One region of the Pseudomonas sp. GW821-FHT04D07 genome, then DNA from elsewhere that is predicted to be linked to it. Evidence: riboswitches for the same ligand, from Rfam matches in the RefSeq annotation. Region 1 holds a riboswitch; each other region holds the start of a gene.
What was found. A riboswitch is a leader RNA that binds a small molecule or an ion and turns the genes downstream of it on or off. The one in region 1 is predicted to bind cobalamin.
Positions count from the first base shown of each region.

Region 1 (6,900 bases):
GGACATCGGCCCAGCCTGCCGTGTCCGGGCAATCGACCTCGCCCCGTAGCGCACGCTCGATCAGTTGCCCGGCGTACAGTTCCAGGCGCTCGCGACTGTCGCCAGCGGTGCGCCAGGTTTCCTCGCTGAGGCTTTGCAACGACTCAGGCCGAGGCCCGTTCCAGGGTTCGCCCAGGGCGCAGTCCAACGGGTCGAAACCCATGGCAAAGGCCTTGGCCAAGGCCCGCAACAAGCTGGACTGGGCGCCACGCCCGTCACCACGGGGAATCCGCAGCAAGGCCAGCAGCGTATCGATGCGCAGGCGCCCGGTCGGCGATTCGCCGAACACATGCAAGCCGTCACGGATCTGCGACTCTTTCAAGTCGCAAAGGTAGGTATCCAACCGTGGCAGCCAGATCGCCGCCTCGGCATCGCTGTCGAGGCCCGCGTCCAGTTGCAGCTCACGATCGATCTGCGTCTCGCGAACCAGCTTGAGAATGTCCCGCTGCAACTCGCGGGCACGCCGCGGGTCGAGCAACTGCGCTTCGTAATATTCGTCGGCCAGCAGCTCCAGGTCGCGCAGCGGGCCGTAGGTCTCGGCCCGGGTCAGCGGCGGCATCAGGTGATCGATGATCACCGCCTGGGTCCGGCGCTTGGCCTGGGCCCCCTCGCCCGGGTCGTTGACGATAAACGGATAGATATTCGGCAACGGCCCCAGCAATGCATCCGGCCAACACTGCTGCGACAGACCGACGCCCTTGCCCGGTAGCCATTCCAGGTTGCCGTGCTTGCCGACATGGATCAGCGCATGGCTGTCATAGGTGTGCCGCAGCCAGAAATAGAACGCCAGGTAACCGTGGGGCGGCACCAGGTCCGGATCATGGTAGACCGCGCTGGCATCGACCTGATAACCCCGGGCCGGCTGGATGCCGACAAAGGTCAGGCCAAAACGCAGGCCGGCCACCATCATCCGCCCACCACGGAACATCGGGTCCTGTTCCGGCCGGCCCCAACGCGCCAACACCGCCTGGCGATTGCTCTCGGGCAGGCGCTCGAACATCACCTGGTAGTCGGCCAGGGCCATGCTCTGCTGGCAAGGCCGCAGGTCCAGGCTATCGAGGTCGTTGCTGACCCCACCGAGCAAAGCCTGGATCAGCGCCGTGCCACTCTCAGGCAACGCCTCGCTCAGCGGATAACCCTGGTCCTTGAGCGCGCGCAGGATATTCAGCGCCGCCGCTGGTGTGTCCAGGCCCACGCCGTTGCCGATCCGCCCGTCGCGGGTCGGATAGTTGGCGAGGATCAGGGCAACGCGCTTGTTCGCATTCGGCACCCGTGCCAGATCGACCCAGCGGCGGGCCAGTTCTGCAACGAAATCCATGCGCTCGGGCTGGGCCCGATAGCAGACCACATCGCTCTGGCTGCGCTCGCTGCGCCAAGCCAAGTCCTTGAAGCTGATGGGCCGGCTGATGATGCGCCCGTCCAGTTCCGGCAAGGCGATATGCATCGCCAGGTCACGGGGGCCGAGGCCCTGCTCGCTGGCCTGCCAACCGGGCTCGTTGTCCTGGGCACAGATGGCCTGGATCACCGGAATATCGCGGCGAAATGGCCGCAGATGCGGGGCTTCTGGGCTGGACTGGGCAAATCCGGTGGTGTTGAGAATCACTGCGGCCGTCACCTCGTCCAGCAGGTCCTCAACCACGCTCAGGCACCCGGGCTCCTTGAGACTGGCCACGGCAATCGGCAAGGGATTGAGCCCGGCCACCAGCAAGCGCTGGCAGAACACATCGACAAAGGCGGTATTCGCCGCCTGCAAATGCGAGCGATAGAACAGCAAGGCCGCGACCGGTTGACCGACCCGCCAATCGGCGCGCCAGCCGGCCAGTCCGGCGTCACCGTGGCGAGGATGATAGATCGCCGTGCGCGGCAACGGCTTCGGCTCGGCCCAGGCATAGTCGCGCTCCAACCAACGACTGGCGAGGCAGCGGTACAGGTCCAGGGCATTGCCCAAGCCACCCTGGCGCAGAAAATGCCAGAGTCGCTCACCCTCCGCGGCGGGTACGTTGCTCAAGTCGCTCAGTTCCGGGTCCGGACGATCGTCCCCCGGCACCAGGATCAGGGTCACCCCGCGCTCGGCCAGTTGCACCAAACGCTCGATACCGTAACGCCAATAGCCGATCCCGCCGTGCAGCGACAGCAGGATGACCCGGGCATGTCGCAGCACCTGGTCGACATAGAGGTCGACCGAGGCATGGTTCTGCACCTGCATGGGATTGGCCAGGCGCAGGCTCGGGTAATCGTCGGGCAGTTGCCCGGCCGCCTCGGCCAGCAGCGCAAGGCTGGAATCGCCGCTGCAGAGGATCACCAGCTCGGCGGGGGTTTGTCCCAGGTCGGCAATATTGTCATCCGACACAAAACCGCCGGGCTGGGTCCTGAGCAGGTGCATGGGTCAGGCGGTCAGCGCGGTGCGCAAGGTCGATTCGAGCAGCGCGGCATCCAGATCCTGGCCAATCAGCACCAGGCGGGTAACGCGGGGTTCGGCCGCCGTCCAGGCACGGTCGAAATGCTTGTCGAAACGTGTGCCTACACCCTGGATCAGCAAACGCATCGGCTTGTTCGGGATCGCGGCGAAGCCCTTGACCCGCAAAATGCCGTGCTTGACCACCAGTTGCGTCAGGACGTCCAGCAGCAGGCTTTCATCCGCTTGCGGCAGCTCCAGGGAGATCGAGTCGAAGGCATCATGATCGTGATCGTCATGATCGTCAGCATCGTGGTGGTGATCGTGGTGGCTGTGACGGCCGTCGATATGCTCCTCGGAACCGGCGCCCAGGCCCAGCAGCACGTCCAGCGGCAGGCGGCCGCTGCTGGCTTCGACGACCTTCACCGCCGGCGGCAGTTCTTCGGCCACTTCCAGGCGCACCCGGGCCAGGTCTTCAGGGCTGATCAGGTCGGCCTTGTTGAGAATCACCAGGTCGGCGCTGGACAGTTGGTCGGCGAACAGTTCGTGCAGCGGCGACTCGTGATCCAGGTTCGGATCAAGCTTGCGCTGGGCATCCACCTGGTCCGGGAACGCAGCGAAGGTGCCGGCGGCGACGGCCGGGCTGTCGACCACGGTGATCACCGCGTCGACGGTGCAGGCACTACGGATTTCCGGCCACTGGAAGGCTTGCACCAGGGGCTTGGGCAGCGCCAGACCGGAGGTTTCGATGAGGATATGATCGAGGTCGCCACGGCGCGCCACCAACTCGCGCATCACCGGGAAGAATTCTTCCTGGACCGTGCAGCAAAGGCAGCCGTTGGCCAGTTCATAGATGCGACCACTGGCCTCTTCTTCGGTGCAGCCGATCGAGCACTGCTTGAGGATCTCGCCGTCGATGCCCAGTTCGCCGAACTCGTTGACGATCACCGCGATGCGGCGGCCCTGGGCGTTGTCGAGCATATGGCGCAACAAGGTGGTCTTGCCCGAGCCGAGAAAGCCGGTGACGATGGTGACGGGAAGCTTGGCCAGTGTTTTCATCGGATGCCCTTTGGCAAAGTGGCGGGCATACGGGACGAGAACCACGGCCCTGGGGCGCGGATGCGTTCGCCACCGGATCACCCCGCCCGGTTGTAGTGAGAAACGGTCACGAGGCAGGTCTCCTGGCTTACGGTCGGGCCGTCGCGGCGCCTTCTGGGCAGCACGCGGTAGACCTGGCCTTGCGCCTTCCCGTCCGCAGACAGTGGCATTGCAGGGCTATCGAACCGTTTACAGTTGCGGGGGCAGCCGCGGCATACCGCGTTCCCTTCTTAGCTTCGGCCGAATGCCGAAGAACCTCGAAGCTGCAAGGCTACGCAGTGCGTCGAGGCAGGTCAATCGCGAGCGTCGCTGTGGTTTAATTGCGCCCCTTTTTCCCGCCCTGCCCGTTTCAAGGAATCGTACTCATGCACGCCACCGACATCACTCAGGTCCTGGTTATCGGTTACGTCTGGCCGGAACCGCGCTCGTCGGCGGCTGGCGGCCACATGATGCAGATCCTCGAGAGTTTTCTCGACGCCGGCTGGCGCGTCACCTTCGCCAGCCCCGCCGCCGTCGGCGAACACAAGGCCGACCTGGCGAGCTTGGGTATCGAGGAGTGTCGCATCGAGCTCAACAGCAGCAGTTTCGACAGCTTTGTCGCCGGCCTGCAACCGGATGTGGTGCTGTTCGACCGCTTCATGATGGAGGAGCAGTTCGGCTGGCGCGTGGAAAAACACTGCCCCGAGGCCCTGCGGGTGTTGGAGACCGCGGACCTGCAAAGCTTGCGCGATGCCCGCCAACAACAGCTCAAGGCGCGCCTGAAAGACGATCAGGACCAGAATGACTTCAGCAGCCTGTTCGCTCCCGATCAGCGGCAGGTGTTCCAACAGATGAGCGAAACCGATCAGGCCCAGCGGGAAATCGCCGCGATTTACCGTTCGGACCTGAGCCTGATGATTTCCGATGTCGAGTCGCAGTTGCTGGTCGAACAATTCAAGGTCCCGGCGGCGTTGCTGCACTGGTGCCCGTTGATGATCGACACACCTGTGGCGGCCTATCGCGATTTCGACGAGCGTGCGCATTTTCTCAGCATCGGCAACTTCCGCCACGCGCCGAACTGGGATGCCGTGCTCTGGATGAAGACCACGCTCTGGCCGCTGATCCGCCAGCAGTTGCCCACGGCCCAGCTGCAGATCTATGGCGCCTACACCCCGCCCAAGGCCACCGCGCTGCACAACCCCGCCCAGGGTTTTCACATCATGAACTGGGCCGAGGATGCCCTGGACGTCATGGCGGCGGCGCGCATTTGCCTGGCGCCATTGCGTTTCGGCGCCGGGATCAAGGGCAAGATCGTTGACGCCATGCTCTGCGGCACGCCGAATGTCACCACCCCCATCGGGGCCGAAGCCATGCACGGTGGGCTGCCCTGGGCCGGCGCCATCGAAACCAGCGCCGTCGCCCTGGCCCAAGCGGCCGTGCGCCTCTACCAGGACCGCACGCTGTGGCAGCAGGCCCAGGCCAACGGCCAGGCGCTGCTCGCCGCCCGTTACGAGCGCCGGGTCCACGGCCCCGCGCTGATTGCCCGGATCCAGGCCTGCCGCCTCGACCTCGCGGCCCACCGCCGGGACAATTTCACCGGGGCGATGCTGCGGCATCATCACCACAAGAGCACCCAGTACATGTCCCAGTGGATCGAGGCGAAAAACCGCGTCGACTGATGTTCAGGAGGCGCCGAGGACCTGGCGGATCTCGATCAGTTGCGCCGGCTCGCCGGAGACCACGACATGCGCCGACAACGGCGGCAGCTGCCGACCTTCCGGCGTGCGGCTGGGCCGGACGGAAAAGTTGACGGTGATCAGCGTGCCGTCGGCAAAGGTCGAGCGCTGCAGCAGGCGGTCCGCGGACAGGATCTGGAAGTCATCCATGGCCTGGCTGAACAGGCGCTCGTGCAGGGGCCGGAACACCTTGTCGTAGGCGCTGATCAGCGGCAAATCGCGGGAAATCACCTGATCGTTGAGGTGATACAGCGGGGGCACCATGTACAGCAATTGCAGCAACGCCGTGACCTCGCGCTCGCTGGAAAATTTCAGCGAACCGTACTCCCAGTGATGGGTACTGACCAGGCTGTCATGCAACACGATCTGATACAGCGGCAAGCGAAACTCGGCCGAGGTCACGAAGCGCGCCACCTCCGGCTTCAACGGCACCGCCTTGAAATACAGGTTGGGGGTTTCCGGCGGCCAATAGCCGCCCAGGTAGTAGCGCGAGCGTTTGTTCTTGCGCATATCCGCGTCCATCCAGGCAAAGGGCTGGGTGGCAATGCCATGGCTGAAGGCGATGACCGGCGCATAGAAGGCCAGCCCACCCTCGCTGCCCGTGACCAGGTCCAGCGCCTGGACCGGATACGCCAGACGCCGGCGGCGCGCCTCGGCATCCTGCACCTGGCTGGTTTCCCGGCCCGGCGTGTAATCACTGAACTCGGGGCCGGCGGCATCGACATCGAGAAAGTAGCTGTTCAGGCGCCCCGCCTGCGCCACGGCGCTGATCCGCCGCTTGGCATAGGCTTCGACACGGCGTGGATTGACGTAGACCCCTCGACCATTGAAGCCCTGGACTTTCTTGCCCTGCTCATCGGTATAACCGGCGGCGGCCAGTTCATCGCCCATCTTCGCGGTCGCCCAACTGGCTTGCAGATTCGACGGATGCGCACTGCCGTAGCTGTCGTAGGCCGACACCAGGTAGCCGGCGGCCTTGGCGGCGTCCACCGCCTCGGGGTGCCAGAAGGTGTCGCGCCAGTCATCGGCGCCCAACCAGGCCCGCGCCAGACCCGCGCCTTGCAAGGCGACAACGGTGTCGAGGGACAACCCACCGCCCCAGCGCTCGGCCGGCGCCAGCAGATCACCAAAGGCCTCGCGCAACTGCCGACGCACCGTTTGCGCCCAGGCCACCTCGGCCTGCGGATCGTGATTGCCGGGCAACGGCGCCCGGGCCTCGCGTACGATCACCGCAGGCAACCCGGAGTTGATCGCCCGGATCACCTGGATCCGGGCAAAAGGCGGAACCTGCTCAGAGGCGCTATCGGCTTCGCCCAGCGCCAGCAGGAAGGCCTCACGGGCCTTGAGTTCGAAGGCCCCCCAGAGCCTGGACGCCAGGTGATCGCTATCGTCGCGGTGGCGGGCAAAAAAGCGTAGGAACTCCGGCCAGTGCAGGACATCGCCAGCCTTCAGCGGCCCGGCATCCCACAGATAGATATGCGGCGCGCCGCCCAGTTGGGCAATCTGCGGTTGGCTGTGGATTTTCTCGCGCAACGAGACGAACTGATCGTTATCCCGCAGCCATTGCCGGTACAGCCGTGCGCCGATCAGCGACTCCCGCGGGCCGACGACAATGCGCACCCGGTAAGGTGCATCGGGGGCCAAGCGATTGAA
Region 1 is NZ_JBWKTH010000012.1:61,121-68,020, reverse strand. Features, by position in the region: gene cobN (cobaltochelatase subunit CobN) at 1-2,422, opposite strand, end outside; gene cobW (cobalamin biosynthesis protein CobW) at 2,426-3,493, opposite strand; cobalamin riboswitch at 3,589-3,807, opposite strand; gene AC07T0_RS16245 (glycosyltransferase) at 3,898-5,190, shown strand; gene AC07T0_RS16240 (glycoside hydrolase) at 5,194-6,900, opposite strand, start outside.

Region 2 (6,900 bases), on a different contig from region 1:
CGGTGCCGCCATAACGGCGGTTGGTGGTGCCGTCCGCCTGGCGGAACGCCTCGAAGATGCTCTCGTGTTGTTCGGCGGCGATACCGATGCCCGAGTCGCGGACGGCAAAGGCAATACCGACACCGGGTTGGCGCGACACGCTCAGGCTGACCCGGCCCGTCTCGGTGAACTTGATGGCGTTGGACAGCAGGTTCTTCAGCACCTGTTCCAAGCGCTGGCGATCGGTGAACAGCGTCGCTGGCAGGTCGCCACGCATCTCGAGCTCAAAGCCCAACTGTTTGTCACCGGCCAGTGGCTCGAACATATTGCGCAGCCCCTCCACCAGACGCTCGATGCTGGTATTTTCCGGGCGCAGCTCCAACTTGCCCGCCTCGACTTTGGAGATATCGAGGATGTCGTTGATCAGGTTGAGCAAATCGTTGCCCGCGCTGTAGATCGATTCAGCGAACTTGACCTGTTCCGCCGTGAGGTTCTCCTGCGGGTTCTCCGCCAGCAGCTTGGACAGGATCAGCGAACTGTTGAGCGGCGTACGCAGCTCATGGGACATGTTGGCAAGAAACTCGGATTTGTACTTGCTCGAACGCTGCAGCTCCTCGGCACGCTCCTCGAGCTGGATCTGGGCCAGGTTCAGCTGGTTGTTCTTGAGGTCCATCGCGTCGCGCTGCGCGGCCAGGGCCAGGGCTTGTTCGGCCAACTGTTCGTTGGTCTGTTCGAGTTCGCTCTGCTGGCTTTCCAGGTGAACCTGCGATTCCTTGAGCACCTGGGACTGTTCTTCCAGTTCCTCGTTGGCGGTCTTCAGCTCTTCCTGCTGGACTTGCAGCTCTTCGTTGAGCTGCTGGGTCTCGGCCAGGACCTCCTGCAAGCGCTGGCGGTAACGCGCGGCCTCGATGGAAGTGCCAATATTGTCGGCGATCAGTTCCAGCAGTTCGATGTCACGTTCGTTCAGCGGACGCAGGAAACCCAGCTCAATCACCCCGTTGACCCGCTCATCGTTAGTGGTCGGCACCACCAGCACACTGCGCGGCGACCCCTCGCCCAGGCCCGAACTGACCTTGAAGTAATCCATCGGCACTTCGTCCAGGCGGATCAGACGGCCCTGGCCGGCGGCTTGGCCAACCAGGCCTTCATCGTTGAAGATCGCCTGTTCCTGCCGATCCTGCTCGCGGGAAAAACCATAGCTGGCGACACGGGTCAGGCCCCCCTGCTCTTCGCGGACATACAATGCCGCCACAGCGCTGCCCATGTACTGGGCGCAGAATTGCAGGATATTGCGCCCCAGCAGATTCAGGCTCAGTTGGCCCAGCACCTGCTCGGCCAGCTCGGTCTGGCCACTGCGTAGCCAGGCTTGCTGTTCCAGCCGTTCCGCACTCTTGACTTGTGACGCGAGATTTTTTGCATAACTACTTGAAAGTGATAACAAATCACGTCGACCTACAAAGGCCAGCAAGGCACTCAGGCCCAGCACAAAGATGAGATAGAGGACGATGCTCCAGATCGTGGTGCGGCTTACGGTCTCATTGCGCGCGAGCCGCAGTTGCTGCTCCATGTCGATGGCGTTCTCAAACTCGCTACGGATCTCGTCAACCAGGCGCTTGCCACGCCCCGCCTGGATCACCCCCTGGTAGTCGCCGCTGGAGCGCCTCAGTTCGATCATCCGCTGAGCGTATTCGCTCCAGGCGCCCTGCAAGGCTTCGATGCGTTTGAAGCGGTCGACCTGCTGCGGATTATCCGCGGTCAGTTGCTGCAAGCTGCGCAGTTCGGCAATGATCTTCGGCTTGGCGACTTCGTAGGGGTCGAGGAAATGCTCGTCACCGGTAATCAGGAAACCGCGCATACCGGTTTCCAGATCCACCGAGAGCTTCATCGCCTCGTTGCTGTTATTGATCACCCGGTCGGTATGCTCGACCCACTGGATCACCGACAGCAGATAGGTGATCAGCGCGACGAAAAATACCGCACTGAGGACCCCGACGCCCAAGGGCAGGCTAATGTTGCGACTCAATAACTTGCGAAAGCTTTGTTCATCCACCGAAGACGACGAATTCATTTCAGGGCCCGGATTAAAGTTATTGATTATCAAGGAGTCTGCCGTATGTACGAATAAAAGACCGCCATTTTTCTCACAGCTTAGAATGCAATGCCCCAGGCCGCACTGTCGTGACGCGATGACAGACCTTAGCCTATCATCTTGTACAGTCGGATTTTTTTGTACAGGCCGGGGAACTTGCCTGGCCCGGTGGTTTACTGATACCAGAGGCCGAGCGGTTCAGCGAACTTGATCCATTCCTCACTTTTTCGGGATATACCCTCATGCCAGTCCCCCCCGCCACCATCCTTGTCGTTGAAGACGATACCGTCGTGCGCATGCTGATCGTCGATGTCCTGGAGGAACTGGCGTTCAATGTCCTGGAGGCCGACGGCAGCGAAAAGGCCCTGGATATCCTTGGACAGGCCGACACCCGCATCGATTTGTTGATGACCGATGTCGGACTGCCCGAAATGGATGGCCGCGAATTGGCCAAGGCCGCCTGCCAAATGCGCCCGGGGCTGCCCGTCCTGTTTGCCAGCGGCTACGCCGAAAGCATCGAACTGGCGCCTGGCATGCAGGTGATCAGCAAGCCCTTTTCTATTGATCAGTTAAGGCTAAAGATCAAAAATATTATATAAGCACATGATTTATATGAAATATTTATTCTAGAATTCACTTTAACTCGGGGCTGGGCCAGCGCATTCGCGACCACCACTGCGCCCTCTACTGCATTGACGCGCCCGGCCCAGCGTGTTTACCTAGTGGCCTTGTTTTGGGTGCCCTTCACAGGGTGAAACGGGAAACCGGTGCGTCAGCCTGTCTGTCTTCAGGCCTGATCAGTCCGGTGCTGCCCCCGCAACGGTAAGCGAGAGAAGCGTCAGAGCCACTGTGTCGACACCGGCATGGGAAGGCGACGCTTGAAGAGTCGGGCCCTGCCCAACTCCCTCGCAAGCCCGGAGACCGGCCCAGAAATAATCGATGACAAACCTGCGGTGGGCAGGCGCTGTTGTAATCTCCGGGCGCCCGCCCGCCGAGGTTCTTCGCGCCTTTCCGCCTGCTAAAACTCAAAGGGAAGCGCCATGTCAACCACTACCGTCCGCCACTCGACCGCCATCAGCACCCTGAGCCAGCGCCTCGTCGCCGCCATCGGTGCCACCATCCTGGGCGCGGCATTGGTCTATTTCGCCGGGTTATCACCCATCGACGTCGTCCACAACGCCGCACACGATACCCGTCACAGCTCTGCCTTCCCGTGCCATTGAGACGCCAGCCATGATCAAGCGTATTGCGCAAACAGCGGGATTCACCGGCTTGCTGGCCGCCCTGTTGCTGACCCTGCTGCAAAGCTTCTGGGTCGCCCCGCTGATTCTCCAGGCGGAAACCTATGAAAAATCCGCGGCAGCCGAGGCTCACGAACACCAGCACGTGGCCATGGCCGGGCACGTACACGACGAAGAGGCCTGGGAGCCGGAAGACGGCTGGCAGCGCGTGTTGTCCACCACCGGCGGCAACCTGGTGGTGGCCGTCGGTTTCGCCTTGATGCTGGCCGGCCTCTATACCCTGCGCGCGCCGAACCGCACCGCCCAGGGCCTGCTCTGGGGCCTGGCCGGTTATGCCACGTTCTGCCTGGCACCGACCCTGGGCCTGCCGCCGGAACTGCCGGGCACTGCCGCGGCGGACTTGCTGCAACGGCAGATCTGGTGGGTCGGCACCGCAGCGTCCACGGCGGTTGCCATTGCCCTGGTGGTATTCGGCAAGCACTGGGCGCTCAAACTGCTGGGCGTGGCCATTGTCGTGGTGCCCCATGTGATCGGCGCACCGCAGCCGCAAGTTCATTCCAGCCTGGCGCCAGAAGAGCTGGAAGCACAATTCAAGATCGCCTCGCAACTGACCAATGCCGCGTTCTGGCTGGCCCTGGGCCTGATCAGTGCATGGCTGTTCCGGCGCAAGACCAAGGCTCACTACTCGGCATGAGCACGACGCCAATCCTCGCGGTTGGCCTCGGCTGCCGGCTCGGCTGTAGCGCCTCGACCTTGCAGGTGCTACTGGAGCAATCTTTGCTGACCCATCGGATCGACCTCAAGGAAATCAATGGCTTGGCAAGTATTGATGGGAAAAAGGTTGAACCCGGCCTGCGGGAACTGGCACAGCGCCTGAACCTGCCGCTGGTGTTCTTCAGCGCGACCGAGCTGGCACCTTACGAGGCTCGGCTCAGCCATCGTTCCAGCCAGGCCTTCGAACAGACCGGCTGTCATGGCGTCGCAGAAAGTGCCGCGCTGGCCCTGGCCGAACAGTTGGGGCAAGCCCGTGCGAATCTTCTGATTTCACGCCAAAAGCATCCTCAGGCGACCTTTGCACTGGCCTGGACCGGGCAAAACCCTCGATAATCACCGCCGTCTACATGAGCGTTGTTCATGTAAAGCCTTGTGCAGCCCTGTTCAGAGAGTGTCATGACCGTCTACTTCATCGGCGCCGGCCCCGGCGATCCGGAACTCATTACCGTCAAGGGCCAACGCCTGATCCGCAGCTGCCCGGTGATCATCTATGCCGGCTCCCTGGTGCCTGATGCCGTGCTTGAAGGCCACCGTGCGACGCAAGTGGTCAATAGCGCCGAGTTGCACCTGGAACAGATCATCGACCTGATCAAGACCGCCGATGCCCGGGGCCAGGACGTGGCGCGGGTGCATTCGGGCGATCCGTCGCTCTACGGTGCCATCGGCGAGCAGATCCGCCCTCTGCGCGAATTGGGCATTGCCTATGAGATCATCCCCGGCGTCACCGCGACCGCCGCCTGCGCAGCCTTGCTCGGCGCCGAGCTGACGCTGCCGGATATTTCCCAAAGCGTGATCCTCACCCGTTATGCCGACAAAACCGCGATGCCGGCCGGGGAAGAGTTGGCCAGCCTGGCCCAGCACAAGGCGACCATGGCGATTCACCTGGGGGTCAAACACCTGGCCAGAATCATCGAGGAACTGCTGCCGCATTACGGCGCGGACTGCCCGATCGCGGTGATCCATCGCGCTACCTGGCCCGACCAGGACTGGGTACAAGGTACCCTTGAGGATATTCTGGCCAAGGTCGAGGCCAAGGGCTTTCGCCGCACGGCGCTGATCCTGGTGGGCCGCGTCCTGGCCAGCGAGCACTTCAGCGAATCCTCGTTGTACCGCGCGGGTCACGCTCATCTTTATCGACCTTGAATCGTCTGGAGGATAAGCCGATGTCCGAACCGTTGTTTTCCGGCGCCAAGCTGGCCCTGCTCTGCGGCGATGAGCTGCTGACCTACCTGCGCGACATGAAGGACAGCATTCCCTATCCCGGACATTGGGACTTTGCCGGTGGCGGTCGCGAAGGCGAGGAAACTCCGAGCGAATGTGCCCTCAGGGAGCTGGATGAGGAGTTTTCCCTGCGTATCGGGGCTGAACGGATCGAATGGGCCCGACGCTACCCCAGCGTGACCCAGCCCAATACCCACTCGTGGTTTCTGGTCGGGCAACTGAGCCGCGCGGAAATTACAGCGATTCGCTTTGGCGACGAAGGCCAGTACTGGCGGATGATGGCGATTGCCGAGTACCTGGAGCACCCGCTGGGTGTGCCCTATCTGCAAGAGCGGCTACGCGATTACCTGGAGAGTCGGGTTTCCGGGTCGTAATAATGTACCGCTCTCAAGGGCCTCTTCGCGGGCAAGCTCCGCTCCCACAGTACCTGTGTCGAACCTGGATTATATGGACGGCACAGAACCCCATGTGGGAGCGGAGCTTGCCCGCGAAGACGTCGGAGCAGGCACCGCAATCGGAACGACCTCAACCGATCCCCCATAAAAAAAACGGCGCTCACGGGCACCGTTTTTTTATCCAGCCGGACGTAGCGAACGCCCTGCTACCGAACTCAGTAGTAGGCGTTTTCTTTCTGCGTATGGTCGGTCACATCGCGTACACCCTTGAGCTCGGGAATCCGCTCGAGCAAGGTGCGCTCGATGCCTTCCTTCAAGGTCACGTCGGCCTGACCACAGCCCTGGCAACCGCCACCGAACTGCAGCACGGCGATACCGTCCTCGACCACTTCGATCAGGCTGACCTGGCCGCCGTGGCTGGCCAGCCCCGGATTGATTTCGGTTTGCAGGTAATAGTTGATACGCTCGTTGACCGGACTGTCGGCATTGACCATCGGCACCTTGGCGTTTGGCGCCTTGATCGTCAGTTGGCCGCCCATACGGTCGGTGGCGTAATCGACCACCGCATCATCGAGGAAGGCTTCGCTGAAGGAATCGATCCACGCGGTGAAGCTTTTCAGCCCCAACGCGGTGTCTTCAGGTTTTTCTTCACCCGGCTTGCAATAGGCAATGCAGGTTTCGGCGTACTGGGTACCCGGCTGGGTAATGAAAACGCGGATGCCGATCCCCGGGGTGTTCTGCTTCGACAGCAGATCAGCCAGATAATCGTGGGCGGCATCGGTAATGGTTATGGCGCTCATGGAATCTCCTCACAGACTTACCGCCAGTTTACGCCAATCGGGCCGCCGGACAAAGTCCTAGTATTTTTGTCGGGAAAGCAGCGGCCGCCACTGGATCGAACCCACCAGCAACGCCGAGAAAATCAGCGCACTGGCCAGCCAGCCCGCCGGGCTCGGCCAGACGCCGAGCAACAGCATCGAACCGAGAATGGCAAATACCGGAATCAGCAAGGACAGCGGCGCCACCTGCGACAACGGATATTCGCGCAACAACAGATTCCAGCCCCAATAACACAGGTGTGTAGCGCCATAGACCTGGAACGCCAGGGAAAACAGCAGACCCGTCCCGAGCTGATCCGGCAGCGCGACAAAGGGCACCGCAGCGTTCTTGAGCCAGGTCAGCAGGAACAGCGGCAGCGGTG
Region 2 is NZ_JBWKTH010000015.1:22,607-29,506, reverse strand. Features, by position in the region: gene AC07T0_RS18265 (response regulator) at 1-2,047, opposite strand, end outside; gene AC07T0_RS18260 (response regulator) at 2,311-2,667, shown strand; cobalamin riboswitch at 2,787-3,012, shown strand; gene AC07T0_RS18255 (CbtB domain-containing protein) at 3,109-3,291, shown strand; gene AC07T0_RS18250 (CbtA family protein) at 3,302-4,003, shown strand; gene AC07T0_RS18245 (cobalamin biosynthesis protein) at 4,000-4,416, shown strand; gene cobM (precorrin-4 C(11)-methyltransferase) at 4,480-5,226, shown strand; gene AC07T0_RS18235 (NUDIX hydrolase) at 5,247-5,678, shown strand; gene nfuA (Fe-S biogenesis protein NfuA) at 5,915-6,499, opposite strand; gene AC07T0_RS18225 (EamA family transporter) at 6,557-6,900, opposite strand, start outside.
Region 2: another riboswitch for cobalamin. It lies ahead of AC07T0_RS18255 (CbtB domain-containing protein); the one in region 1 lies ahead of cobW (cobalamin biosynthesis protein CobW).

Region 3 (6,900 bases), on a different contig from region 1:
GGCGCTCAGACGCTGGTGCGAGGCCAGCACGGCCTGCATGGCGATGCTTTTGTAGTCGTGATAGGCCACGGCGTTCATGCTGGTCACGGCACGGCCGTGGATGATCACCTGGGCACCGGTGTCACTGTTGGGCTTGAGCAATACCGGGTTCATATCGGTATGCGGCGCCAGGCCCGCCGCCTGGGCCTGCACCGCCTGGGCCCGGCCGATCTCGCCGCCGTCGGCGGTCACCGCGCTGTTGAGCGCCATGTTCTGCGGCTTGAATGGCGCCACACGCACGCCCTGGCGGGTCAACCAGCGGCACAGCGCTGTCACCAGGGTACTTTTGCCGGCATCGGAGGTGGTGCCTTGCACCATCAGGGTGGTCATGCCGGCTCCCCGGCAAAGACCAGCAACGCCTGCTCCAGCCGCAGCCAATCCGCTTCATTGGCGGGCAGGCCGAAACGCAGGCTGCTGTTCTGGGTGAACAGTCGCAGCAGAATGCCGCGACGGGCCATGAACTCATACAGCGCCTCGGCCCGCGCAGTCACCAGCCACTGGAACAGCGCGCAACCGCCCTGAGGTGCCAGATCGAAACGCGTCAACAACGCCACCAGCCGCTGGCTGGCCTGTTCGCTGCGCACCCGCTGGCGCTCATGGCCGGCGGTGTCGGCGAGGCAGACCTGCCCCAGTACCCGCGTCGGCCCGCTGACCGCCCAGGGCCCGACCTGTACGGCGAGCAACTTGAGCAACTTGCCTTCGGCCAGGACAAACCCCAGGCGTACGCCGGCCAAACCGAAGAACTTGCCGAACGAGCGCAGGACAATCAGCCCGACCTGGTGACTGTGGGCGGCCAGGCTGCGCTCTGGCGTGTTGTCCATGAAGGCCTCATCCACCACCAACCAGCCACCGCGCTGGGCCAGGCGGGCATGCCATTCGAGCAACTGCTCCGGGGCCAGGCTCAGGCCGGTGGGATTGTTCGGATTGACCACGACCAGCACGTCGAGGCTGTCGAGAAAAAACTCGACTTCATGCTCCAGCACTTCGCGCACGATGTAGCCATTGCGCCGCCAGGCTTCGGCATGCTCGGCATAACAAGGCGACAGCACACCGACCTTGCCCGCACGACGCAGGCGCGGCAGCAACTGGATCGCCGCCTGGGAACCGGGCACCGGCAACACCTGGGGGGCGCCGTAATAGCGGCAGGCGGCCTGCTCCAGGCCGTCATCGGTTTCCGGCAGGCGCGCCCAGGCACGCTCGGGGATCGGCGGGATCGGCCAGGGCCAGGGCGCCAGGCCACTGGACAGGTCCAGCCAATCGGCCTCGGCAATCCCGTAGTGTTCCACCGCCTTGCGCAGGCGCCCGCCGTGCTCAAGCATAGATCTCAGCTCCCAGACAAAGAATCAGCAACCACAACCACACACCCCGTTGTACCAATTGCCAGCCCCGGTCGATGGAGTCGGCGGTCGCCGGCTCCCCTTCGCCCAACGGCGGACGCTGATGCAATTCACCGTGATAAATCGCCGCCCCACCCAACTCGACCCCCAGCGCCCCGGCGCCGGCCGCCATCACCGGCCCGGCATTCGGGCTGTCCCAGGTCGGTCCCTGGCGGCGCCAGCATTGCAGCGCCAACCCGGTTTTGCCGAGCAAGGCATAGGTCAGGGCCACCAAGCGTGCAGGAATATAGTTCAAAACATCGTCGATCCGCGCCGCCGCCCAGCCAAAACGTTCGAAACGTTCATTGCGATACCCCCACATGGCATCCAGGGTATTGCTCAGGCGATACAGCACCACGCCGGGCGCGCCGGCCACGACAAACCAGAACAGCGCGGCGAACACCGCATCGCTGCCATTTTCCAGCACCGACTCGGTGGCCGCGCGGGCCACTTCGGTGTGATCGAGTTCCGTGGTCTGGCGACTCACCAGATAGCTCACGCGCTGACGGGCGCGATCCAGGTCATCGCTGCGCAAGGCCTGGGCCACGGGGATGACGTGTTCACCGAGGCTGCGCAAGCCGAGGGCGCAATAGAGCGCGAGGATATCGACGATCCAGCCGACATAGGGCGCCCACGACAAGGCCGTGGCCAAGAGGGTCAGCGGCAACACCGCCATCACCCACGCCGTGACCCCATGACTGCGCCAGCCACGCCCGCCGGAATTGAAACGTTGTTCGATACGGTCCGCCAGACGGCCGAACGCCACCAGCGGATGCCAGCGTTTGGGTTCGCCCAGCAGCGCATCCAGCGCTACCCCGGCGACACTCAACAACGCCACACTCATTGACTCACTCCCCAATAATTCTCATACAACAGTTCACTCAAGGGGCGCGGTTGCGCCCAACCTTCCAAGACCAGCATCGGTGCCGGATAAAACGCCTGGACCGGTCCCAGGCACAGCACCGCCAGCGGCTTGGCCCCCGTCGGCAGACCGAGCAGTTGCGCCAGGGCCTGCGGTTCGAACAGCGAGACCCAGCCCATGCCCAGGCCTTCGGCACGGGCGGCCAACCAGAGATTCTGGATGGCGCAGGACAAGGACGCCATGTCCATTTCCGGCAAGGTCCGCCGGCCGAAGATATGCCGCTCGCGATCATCCATCAGCGCGGCGACCAGCACCTCGGCACAGTCATTGATGCCTTCGACCTTCAACTTCATGAATTCATCGGAACGCTCGCCCAGGGCCTCGGCGGTGCGTATCCGTTCTTCTTCCACCAACTGCTGGATCTGGCCGCGCAATCCGCGGTCGGTAATGCGAATAAAACGCCAGGGCTGCATCAACCCGACGCTGGGCGCCTGATGCGCCGCCTCCAGCAAGCGCGAGAGCAGCTCGGGCGCGACGCTGCCAGCGGTAAAGTGGCGCATATCGCGGCGTTCACCGATGACACGGTAGACCGCCGCGCGTTCTTCAGGGCTAAAAGCGTTGTCGGTCATGGCCTCCGCGCGGGTAAGTCCGCGCGCTCCGAGAGTGCGCCGGCCTTGGCAAGGTGGATATCCGGGGCCAACAGCGCGGCAATCGCCCGCGGATTGGACGGAAAATAAAAGTGCACATAAGAAGCGGTCATCCGCCCTTGGCGATACACCGCCTCGGCGCCGCGCCCGCCATTGGGGCTCAGGCCCCGGGCAATCGGTTCCAGCGCCGTGGTGGTCAGCGAATGGTGATAGGTGTGACCGCGCAACAGCCCTTCCGGCAACGCCACCGCCTGCAAGGCCAGGGCCGCCAGGCGCTTCTGCATCGTCGCCTCACCCGCCAGCAGGCCCAGCAACTCGGCGCGTTGCCCTTCGACATCGGTCAGCGCATCGAGCAGATAGAGCATCCCACCGCATTCGGCGAGCAAGGGTTTGCCGGCCTGATGATGGGCGCGGATCGCCGCCAGCATCGGCGCGTTCCGGGCCAGGACCAGGTGATGCAGTTCCGGATAACCACCGGGCAGGTAAAGGCTGTCCGCCTCGGGCATGACTTGATCGTGGATCGGCGAGAAAAACCGCAACTCGGCGCCCATGGCCCGTAACAGATCCAGGTTGGCCCCATAGATGAAGGCAAAGGCCTCGTCATGGGCGACGGCGATGCGCACGCCGGCCAGCAGCGGCTCGGCGACTACCGGCGCGGGCGCGGCAAACGCCACTGGCGGCGGCAACGCCACCTCGCAGCTGCCGGCCAGAGCCTCGGCAGCCGCGTCCAGGCGCTTGTCCAGGTCATTCAATTCACTGGCCTGCACCAGGCCGAGATGACGACTCGGCAGCTCGATCCCGGTTTCCCGCGAGAGCGCGCCGTACCAGCGCAGGCCTTCGGTCAGGCTGCCTTCGAGCAATTGCGCGTGCCGTAGGGTACCGACACGGTTGGCCAGCACCCCGGCGAACGGCAGGTCCGGCTGGTAACGTGCCAGCCCCAGGGCCAGGGCGCCGAAGGTCTGGGCCATGGCCGTACCGTCGATCACTCCGAGCACCGGCACACCGAAATGTCGGGCCAGATCGGCGCTCGACGGCGTGCCGTCGAACAGCCCCATGACCCCTTCGATCAGGATCAGGTCGGCCTCGCCCGCCGCCTCCCAGAGCAGCCGGCGACTCTCCTCGGCGCCGACCATCCACAAATCCAGCTGATAGACCGGCGCACCGCTGGCGCGCTCATGGATCATCGGGTCGAGAAAGTCCGGGCCGCATTTGAACACCCGGACCTTGCGCCCCTGATTGCGGTGCAGGCGCGCCAGGGCCGCGGTCACCGTGGTCTTGCCCTGGCCGGAAGCCGGCGCGGCGATCAGCACCGCCGGGCAATGACGCGCTTGCCTCATAGTTCGATGCCCTTTTGGGCCTTGATCCCGGCCTGGAACGCATGCTTGAGCAGGCCCATTTCGGTCACCGTGTCGGCCAGTTCGATCATTTCCGGCTTGGCGCCGCGTCCGGTGACCAGCACGTGCTGCATCGGTGGACGGGCTTGCAGGTCGGTCAGGACCTGATCGAGGTCCAGATAACCGTGCTTGAGGGCGATATTCAGCTCATCGAGCAGCACCAGGCCGATGCTCGGGTTGCGGAGCATTTCCCGGGAGACTTCCCAGGCGGCTTCGGCGGCGGCGATATCGCGCTGGCGATCCTGGGTCTCCCAGGTAAAGCCTTCGCCCATCACATGGAAGCGCACCTGCTCGGGGAAGCGCCGGAAAAACAGCTCTTCGCCGGTGCTGTTGCGGCCCTTGATAAATTGCACCACGCCACACTGCATGCCATGGCCCATGGCCCGGGCGAGCATGCCGAAAGCCGAGCTGCTCTTGCCCTTGCCGTTGCCGGTGAGGACCAGCAACAGGCCGCATTCATTTGGCGCACTGGCAATACGCTCGTCGATCACCGCCTTTTTGCGCAGCATGCGCGCCAGGTGGCGTTCGTCGCGATCAGGGGATTCGTTCATGGCAGCTCTCCGTTGGGGCTGGATAAGGCAAACGGGGGGCAGGGAAAAACGCGGCCGGAGCCGTCCAGCATCGCCCGCCGTGACGCTGTGGGATGGATCAGGCCGGTCTCCGGGCTCATGAGCGCTATTCGCGGGACCGCGCGCCTTCCCATGTCGGCTGGACACAGTGGCTCAAGGCGCGGTCTTGACTCATTTACCGTTGCGGGGGCAGCGCCGGAATCGCGCCTGTCGAAGGGCTCACCGGCTTCCCTGTTTCACCCTGTCGGCGATTCGCCACAGAGCACCTGAAACAATCGGCGAAGGTTAGAGGGTTGGGGGTGGAGCGTCAAATAAAGCCGCCATCAGAAAAGCAAACGCCCCGGGCCAGGCGGGGCGTTTGTAGACAATTTGGGAGGAAGCCTTTTGCCAAAGTCGATAGTGGGAGCCAATGTCAGGAGCGAGCACCCGCGAGCACACCAGCAGGCTCGAGTTCCTTGCCGCGGCTCAAACCGACCTTGAGAAAACGACGCTGATTTTCAGAAACACCCACAGCAGCCAACGACATGGCTTCAGCGGTGAATTTGGCAATCATGGCCGCTTTCGCAGCGTTTTTAGTCGTTTTCATAGACACCTCTGCGTCTTGACAATTAAAGAGATCTTAATGACCCGCTACAGAAATCACAAGGCGACCGTCATCGCCAAAATCAAACCCTAACTCCTTGTACAAGGCGATAGCTCCCTACCCCGACCCAGATCAAAAAACCGGCGCCAGAAATTGTGCTACGTTGAGGAAGGTGATATCAAATAGCCATAACCCGACCAACAATAAAAAGGGGAGCTCCATGCAAGGCCTGATCATCAGCAATCCGAAACTGGAATTCCTGCGCCCCGCCCTGGAGCGCTGGCCCGAGTGCATCGATCGCTACAACCAGCTCCTCGGTGACGGACAGGCGCCCTACTGGTTCAACGAGCGGGCCAATCTGGGGTTATTGTCGGTCGCGGCCTGGGCGGCGGAAATGGTCACCCTGGAGCATTTCCCGACCAAGAAGCAGCTCGAAGAGGGCGACCGCAGCGGACGCTGCGACCTGCAGATCTCCACCGCGCAGGAGTCGGTCTATATCCAGGCCACGCAACGCTGGCCCAAGGTCAATAACCTCAACCCGATGCCGGCCCTGCTGGATGTGGCGAGCGATGCCAAAAAAATCAGCCATCCGCATCACCTGAAACTCGGTTGCCTGTTCGTCTCGCCGTTCAAGCCGCAGCAGAGCCCCAGCCCGGAAGACCTGCAGGATATGGTCGACGACCTGCAAAAGGCCAACAGCTGCGCCGTGGCCTGGTACTTTCCCTACGCTTATCGCAAGTTGCACAACGAAGCCGGCCAGTATCATCCCGGCATCGCTCTGCTGTTCAAGGAAGCCTAGCGCTTACGGCACAAGGTCAGGCCATCGCCCAGCGGCAGCAGCGACAAATCCACCCGCGCGTCATCCTTCAAGGCCCGATTCAGCGCCTGGATGGCCCGGGTGTCGGCGCTTTGCCCATTCACCTCGAGCACCCGCCCACTCCACAGCGTGTTATCGAACATCGCCAGGCCGCCCGGGCGCAGCAAGCGCAGGGCACTTTCCAGATACGCCGGGTAATTGGCCTTGTCGGCGTCGATGAATATCAGGTCGAACTGCTCGCCCTGCCCTTGCTGCTCCAACTGCGCCAGGGTCTCCAGCGCCGGCGCCAGACGCAACTCGATACGCGCAGCCAGACCCGCCTCCCGCCAGTAGCGCAGCGCCGTGGCGTTGTAGTCCCCGGGAATATCGCAGCACAGCAGGCTACCGCCCTCCGGCAAGGCCGAGGCCATGCACAAGGCGCTGTAACCGGTGAAGGTGCCGACTTCGAGCAAACGCCGGGCGCCGGTCAGCTTGACCAGCAACGCGAGGAACTGGCCCTGTTCAGGCGCCACCTGCCAACGCGCCATGGGCAACGCCTGGGTTTCGTCACGCAGACGCTTGAGCAACGGCGTTTCGCGCAGGGAAACGTCCAGCAGATAGCCGTAGAGGGCAT
Region 3 is NZ_JBWKTH010000032.1:10,102-17,001, reverse strand. Features, by position in the region: gene AC07T0_RS26995 (cobyric acid synthase) at 1-369, opposite strand, end outside; gene cobD (threonine-phosphate decarboxylase CobD) at 366-1,358, opposite strand; gene cbiB (adenosylcobinamide-phosphate synthase CbiB) at 1,351-2,259, opposite strand; gene bluB (5,6-dimethylbenzimidazole synthase) at 2,256-2,906, opposite strand; gene AC07T0_RS26975 (cobyrinic acid a,c-diamide synthase CobB) at 2,903-4,261, opposite strand; gene cobO (cob(I)yrinic acid a,c-diamide adenosyltransferase) at 4,258-4,869, opposite strand; cobalamin riboswitch at 4,953-5,172, opposite strand; gene AC07T0_RS26965 (hypothetical protein) at 5,300-5,473, opposite strand; gene AC07T0_RS26960 (hypothetical protein) at 5,691-6,269, shown strand; gene AC07T0_RS26955 (class I SAM-dependent methyltransferase) at 6,266-6,900, opposite strand, start outside.
Region 3: another riboswitch for cobalamin. It lies ahead of cobO (cob(I)yrinic acid a,c-diamide adenosyltransferase); the one in region 1 lies ahead of cobW (cobalamin biosynthesis protein CobW).